2 regions of the Pontibacillus sp. ALD_SL1 genome follow, and region 1 is predicted to be linked to the other one. Evidence: riboswitches for the same ligand, from Rfam matches in the RefSeq annotation. Region 1 holds a riboswitch; the other holds the start of a gene.
What was found. A riboswitch is a leader RNA that binds a small molecule or an ion and turns the genes downstream of it on or off. The one in region 1 is predicted to bind FMN.
Positions count from the first base shown of each region.

Region 2: linked by a shared signal. The riboswitch ahead of ribD (bifunctional diaminohydroxyphosphoribosylaminopyrimidine deaminase/5-amino-6-(5-phosphoribosylamino)uracil reductase RibD) and the one ahead of IMZ31_RS15050 (ECF transporter S component) in region 1 are both predicted to bind FMN.

Region 1 covers NZ_CP062974.1:2,969,961-2,973,378, reverse strand. Annotated here, with positions in the region: gene IMZ31_RS15060 (M20/M25/M40 family metallo-hydrolase) at 1-492, shown strand, start outside; gene IMZ31_RS15055 (YolD-like family protein) at 635-982, shown strand; FMN riboswitch at 1,171-1,325, shown strand; gene IMZ31_RS15050 (ECF transporter S component) at 1,492-2,079, shown strand; gene IMZ31_RS15045 (YkvS family protein) at 2,479-2,778, opposite strand; gene IMZ31_RS15040 (TspO/MBR family protein) at 3,015-3,418, opposite strand, start outside.
Region 2 covers NZ_CP062974.1:3,626,890-3,630,307, reverse strand. Annotated here, with positions in the region: gene IMZ31_RS18000 (phytoene desaturase family protein) at 1-720, opposite strand, end outside; gene IMZ31_RS17995 (OsmC family protein) at 985-1,431, shown strand; FMN riboswitch at 1,574-1,717, shown strand; gene ribD (bifunctional diaminohydroxyphosphoribosylaminopyrimidine deaminase/5-amino-6-(5-phosphoribosylamino)uracil reductase RibD) at 1,886-2,956, shown strand; gene ribE (riboflavin synthase) at 2,967-3,418, shown strand, end outside.

The DNA of each region.
Region 1 (3,418 bases):
TCTGAGAAGGATATTAATGTTGGTGTATATGCAGCGAGCACTGTGAACGAAGAAACGAATATGGGTGGTGCGTATTTTGCAGCCGCTGGCCTTGAACCGACCATGGCGATTGCTGTTGACGTAACCTTTGCGACAGATTATCCACATGTGAATAAGAACAAGCACGGAGATATTAAGCTAGAAGGTGGCCCTGTTTTAGCGAAAGGTGCGCCAATCAATATTAAGATAAATCGTTTATTAGAAGAAGCTGCGAGGTCTAAAGGGATGAGCGTTCAATATGAACTCACTCCCCGTATGACTGGTACCGACGCCGATAAGATGCGTCTGACCGGGAAAGGTGTTCCGATTAGTCTCGTATCATTGCCCCTAAGATACATGCATTCACCAGTCGAGACAGCGAGTCTTCAGGACATTGATGAAGAAATTGATCTTCTCGTTACGATGATTGAAAATATGACAGGTCAGGAAAGTCTCAACCCGTTAGAAGATTGATCAAGAACAAGGGATAGTAGACCCCGAGTCACCACAGAAGTGATTCGGGGTCTTTCCTTTTTAAATTTTAATATCAGGTGTTTTTTTGAAAGGATTATATGTATAATGAGAACATATGTTCTTTTTTTATGGAGGGATAGTTATGGAGAAAGAAAGTAATAGTCAATACCGGGGGACAATTAAGTGGACCAGCTTGATGTTAACAGAGCACATTGCAACGTTGAAAGAAGTCTGGAAAGAGGATGAACGGGTGAAAAAAGGGTTGATCGAAATGGATAAGGCTGTTGAAGTTGATTTTTTAGTAAGGAGAGCCTTGAACGATTCTCTTCCAGTTCAACTTCGTTACTTTTATGGAGACTCGTTGTGTGAAGAAAGTGTAAAAATTTCTGCTCTTGAGGCGGGGAATAAGAAACTTAGAGTTATAAAGTTAGCATGCAAGTCTGAATTATCGATAGACATTCGTGCGATTACAGATATTAAAATACTATAATAATCAAGATCCTGCTCACCATATAGCAAGCTGGCATATACTATAGTGCTTGAGTATATTTACCTTGGGAATAGCAATGGAAAAGTGAATGAGAAAGAAAAATGAATGGATGTTCATTTTGTGAAACATTTTACTGTTCAAATTCTCAATTAGCAGTTATAATGAGAATTGTACTCAACTAAATACGATTCCATCTTCGGGGCAGGGTGAAATTCCCGACCGACGGTGAGGGACCCACTTGGTGTTCTAAGTCCGTGACCCGCTTGGTACGTGTGTGTACCGATCGGTGGACCTGGTGAGAATCCGGGACCGACAGTTACAGTCTGGATGGGAGAAGATGTAGAGCGAAAAATAGGTATATATGATACCTTTATTTCTCTATGGACTTTTATCAACCCCTGAAGCGACCTTTATGCTTGAGGGATTTTTTGATGGAATGCACTATAGCAGATTATTCGCTCACCTTCATCTGGGATGTGAATCGAGAGTAAAGATGAAGGAGGAGATCGATGATGAAACCAAGAGGTCAGTCATCCAAATTATTCAAGCTCATTACGCTCTCGTTAATGAGCACCATATCACTATTACTAATGCTGTTGGACTTCCCGCTACCATTTTTGCCAGCGTTTCTGAAAGTGGACTTTAGCGATGTTCCAGCCTTGTTTGCAGCATTAATCTTTTCACCGGTAGCCGGTATTATTGTAGAGGCTATGAAAAATGGCCTTCACTTTATGCTAGGAAGTGGAGATCCGATCGGGGCAAGCGCAAACTTCTTAGCGGGAGTTATGTTTATCTTGCCGGTTTCCTTGCTATACCACCGTTTCAAGAGTGTGAAAGGTGTAGTATCTGGTCTAGTGACGGGGACAATTGTAATGACACTCGGTATGTCTGTGTTAAACTATCTTGTAATCCTACCAGCCTACACATGGTTGATGGGCTTTGAAGTAGCAGGATCAAAAATGGCCTATGTAACAGCGTTTATTATGCCGTTTAATGCCGTGAAAGGCATTATCGTAGGAATGCTCTTTGTTCCGTTATTCGTTAAAATGAGGCCATGGTTTGAACAGAAACAAACGAAATCAATAAAAGCTGCATAGCAATAGATATATATAGAAATCCCTTGCACGCGATGATGCAGGGGACTTTTTTTGTATATTTGAATACTCGAAGCTGAGAGAATGTTCCGTTAACACTAGTGTGTGGAGTAAGGTGGGCCGGGAAACTATTCGCTTTCCGCAGGCGGTCCCTCACGACGTGGCGGTTTTCGTTGAACTTTAGAGCTTTCTCCCTCACTGCGTTCGGTGCTGGGTCTCGTCGACATCTTTCTCCTATAGGAGTCACACAGTTTCCAGTCCCATCTTTGCCAGATGCGAAGGAAAGGAAATATGTTCTTATAAGTAAGGGGAGAGCCTTTTCTGTAACGGACCGTCTCAAATACGGTGTTTGATAAAAAAGAGCATCACACTTGAGGAGTGTGATGCTCTTTAGAGTTGAATCTAAACGTCGCGACGTTGTTTGATGCTGTAATTTGTATGAGCGACAACGGTTTTCTCGAAGTCTAAATTACGCTCGTGAAAATCGTCCATAATCGTCATGTCGCAGACAACGGAATTTTCTAATTTAGAAGAAGTGACAACAGCTTCTAACTGTTGGCCGTTTCTTTGGAAGGTGATGATATCCCCTTCGGTTGCTTTATCTTCTTCTTTTACTTTTACTTCTTCTTGTTGTTCTTCTTCTGCATTTTTCTTTTCAAATGCAGCATTAACTAAATCTTTGCTCATATTTTCATCAGCCATGAGAAGTTCCCCTTCCTAGTGAAATGTAATGGAGTTTTGTTTTCGTTTGTGTCAAGATTCAGGCCAAGGGTTTCCTTATCTATACCCTTATTCATGGGCCGTCATTCTCCCTAGAGTATTACTCTAACATGATTCTTTTTTCTATTTAAACAAGAAGTTTAAATAGAATCAATAACTTCTTCATACATTTTAATGGATTTGTTAACCGTTTACAAAGGCAATGCAGGTTTTCTTACCTACATTAGAAATGTTTCGGTTGGGTTTAACCTATAAAAAGTAAATGCTAAATACGTAGCGAACGTTGTCCAAAGGAGGTATGGCACAAGGAGCCATGAACTAACCTTATTGTACTTGCGGATTAAAATAATTAGTATACTAGTGGTAACGGCCACTAAAAAAGTATCTACCGTCGCAAGAAGTAAATCTTTCACCTCAAACTGGAAGAAGCTAAATAGTTGGTTCGTTACATAATTGATAAGGAGTACGGTCCAAAACAGTGGGGGAAACGGTTCTTCTTTAGAACTCCACGCCAAAACAATGGACAGTGAGATGAAGGCAAAAAGTACACCCCATACGATCCCGATTACAGACCCCGGTGGAGTCCAGGAAGGCTTATCTAAGCTGTTATACCATTCTTGGT
Region 2 (3,418 bases), 660 kb from region 1:
CAACTTTTCGGCTATAGTGGCAAGGCCTCCTTTTACAGAAAAAGCGCCTTTATGAAACGTTTGTAGGGCTGCATATCCAAGAAAAGCTGGGCATTGGTCTGCAGTCGTTTGAACACTGTCCATTAACTGTCCATTTAGGAAGGACATAAATGTCTCACTTTGATGAAGGTTATATGATTTAAGCCGATCCATTACCGTTTGAGTCATGTATGGAGTGAGTGCGATTGAATTGGGGTTCACGTATTTAAGAAGCTTTGGCCAGTCTTTCCACCGGTTTGGTGGGAATACGGGTAGATCTAAGAGCAGCTTATCAATGCGAGATCCGATCCTAAAGACCTCTTCATAAAATCGTTTCACTTGTTGGCTGCTTGCTGGGAATGCTCTGTCGACCTCTTGATACCATTGGTCTGTTTTCTGATAGTAACGAATCGTATCATTTGGTGTATAAATGTTCATGATCGTTTCAAGAGAGGTCATAGGAGGTAGTTCTATTTCAAGCTCTTCGAACAATCGTTTTAATACACCACCTTCTTCAAACCCCATCCCAACGGTAGCGCCAGCACCGAAGCGGTAACCATGGCGGTCGAATTTACCAGCACAACCACCAAGCTCATTAGAAGCTTCAAGCACAGCAACCGAATATCCCTTTTTAGCAAGCCTTGCAGCTGACGTTAATCCTCCAAACCCAGCCCCAACAACAATTACATCATACCGCTCCATATCCATACACCCTCTCACGAAACTTTACACCCATTATACAGCACCCTCCTTACACTGTCTTACGTTAGTAGGCTAAAGCGTGCCGGACACGCGTTGATGCTTTAGAGGGCTGCAGGGTGTCTGGCACGCGTCAGTGCTTTAGAGACCTGAAGGGTGTCTGACACCCTTCAGGTCATTACTGTGGTAAAGCGGGTGGCTTTGTTTTGAGGGGGAGGTGTGGTACGTTGGGTATAGTTAGGTTTTACTCTTAAAGGAGGCAGCACCATGCCAAAGCATTCTTTTCAACTCACAGCAGAATGGCCCGGTGGGCGCAATACTGTTGGTCAAATAGAGACAGATCGATTGAAAACCGAAATTTCAATTCCGCCAGAGATGGATGGACCAGGAGTCGGTACGAACCCTGATGAAATGCTTCTTGGAGCGGCAGCAACGTGTTATATCATCACACTTGGCGCAATGATTGAACGCGCTGAACTCCCTCTTCATGAGATGAGCATGACCTCAGAAGGGATTGTAGATGTAACGAAAGGTGTCATTTCATACGAAGAAATCATTCACCGTCCTGTAGTTTCTCTAAAAGAAGGGGCGACTGACGCTCAGTTTGAGAAGCTAAAGAAGCTTGTTGAAAAGGCGGAATCAAGCTGTATGATCTCAAGAGCGGTACAAGGCAATGTGAAGATCTCGCTTGAACCAACACTCTCGATTCAATAACGTCTAACTTTAGTATAGTGAAGCGTGCCTGGCACGCATTGGTACTTTAGTGTGATAAAGCGCATGGTGGGGTGTTTTTTCGTTGCGTGAGATTGTAAAATAAATTATAGTGTAAGTGTACAATGGAATATTGATAATCGAATAGTTCCTTCGGGGTCGGGTGCAAATCCCAACCGGCGGTGATCAAGCTTCGTCTTGCTAGCCCGCGACCCGCAGAGCATGCTCTGCGGCTGATTTGGTGAGAAACCAGAGCCGACGGTTAAAGTCCGGATGGGAGAAGGAATAGGAGTAGACTTTACTGGTGAAAAGTATAAAATCAGCAGTAGTCAGAAAATTCTGGACGTATGTCCGTTTTTAAACACTCAATTTAGACCCTGGGGTAAGTGTATCTTCCTCAGGGTTTTTTATATGGAATTAGACAAGAGGTGGGAATGTGAACCAGGATAATATGTATATGAGAACAGCCATAGAAATGGCCCAGGCTACCCAAGGCCAGACTTCACCAAATCCAGCCGTTGGAGCTGTTGTCGTTAAGAATGGAGAGGTGCTTGGTATGGGGGCTCACCTAAAAGCAGGGCATGCGCACGCTGAAGTCCATGCATTGAACATGGCGGGAAGTGATGCGGAGGGAGCAACCATTTATGTGACGCTCGAGCCTTGCAGTCACCACGGCAAAACTCCACCTTGTGCAGACCGGATTGTAGAAGCAGGTGTTAAACGAGCTGTTATTGCGACTCTTGATCCGAATCCACAGGTAGCTGGTCGAGGTGTAGAGAGGCTGAAGAAAGCAGGCATTGAAGTCATCATCAATGTATTAAAAGAACAAGCTGATGATTTGAATGAAGTCTTTTACCACTACATTTCAACGAAAACACCTTACGTGACTCTTAAGAATGCGATGTCTCTAGACGGGAAGATTGCAACGGTTACGGGTGAGAGCCAGTGGATCACAGGTGAAGATGCGAGGGACGATGTCCATCATGATCGTCATAAACACGATGCCATTTTAATCGGTGTAAACACGGTCATTCAAGATCAACCTAGGCTGACGACGCGTTTACCTGATGGCGGAAAGAATCCTATTCGCATTGTACTGGATACGCATTTGCGCACTCCTGTTGAAACACCCCTAATTCAAAACCCCGATGCCCCAACTTGGTTAGTAACAGGCAATAACGTTACGGAAGTACAAAGAGAAAAATATAAAGCTTTTCCACATGTGGATATCCTCACTGTAGCCCATTCACGTGTAACCGTAGAAGAGGCTCTCCATCTGCTTGGAGAAAAAGGGATTACCTCCATTTATGTTGAGGGAGGAGCGACAGTAAATGATGCATTCTTGAGAGCAGGTTCTGTACAGCAGGTCATTACCTATATCGCTCCTAAAATGATCGGAGGTCAAGATGCCCCAACGCCGGTTGGCGGTCAAGGAATCAAGGCCCTCAGAGAAGCTCTAAACCTTCAAATCAAAGAGGTCGTTCATCTTGGCAACGACTTGAAAATCGTATCAAAACCTAACCGTTAGAGGTGAAACGATGTTTACTGGAATTATAGAAGAAATGGGTTCTGTAAAAGGAATCAAACAAGGACAAGAAGCAATGGAAATCACGGTAACGGCTCAAACCGTCTTAGAAGATGTCCACCTTGGGGATAGCATATCCGTTAACGGCGTATGCTTAACGGTAACGGATTTTACTTCCTCAGAAGCGCGGTTTGATGTAATGCCTGAGACATTTCATGCAACGAATTTGCGTGAGATCAAAACAGGGAGCAAGGTGAACCTGGAACGCTCAATGAAAGCAGATGGTCGTTTTGGCGGTCATATGGTTTCAGGGCACGTAGATGGTGTCGGAACAATTACGAATAAGAAACAAGACTCCAATGCCATTTACTATACGATTGAGCTTCCGGAAGATTTAATGGACTATTTTGTTTATAAAGGGTCAGTTGCCGTGGATGGCACAAGTTTGACGGTATTTGGTGTAGA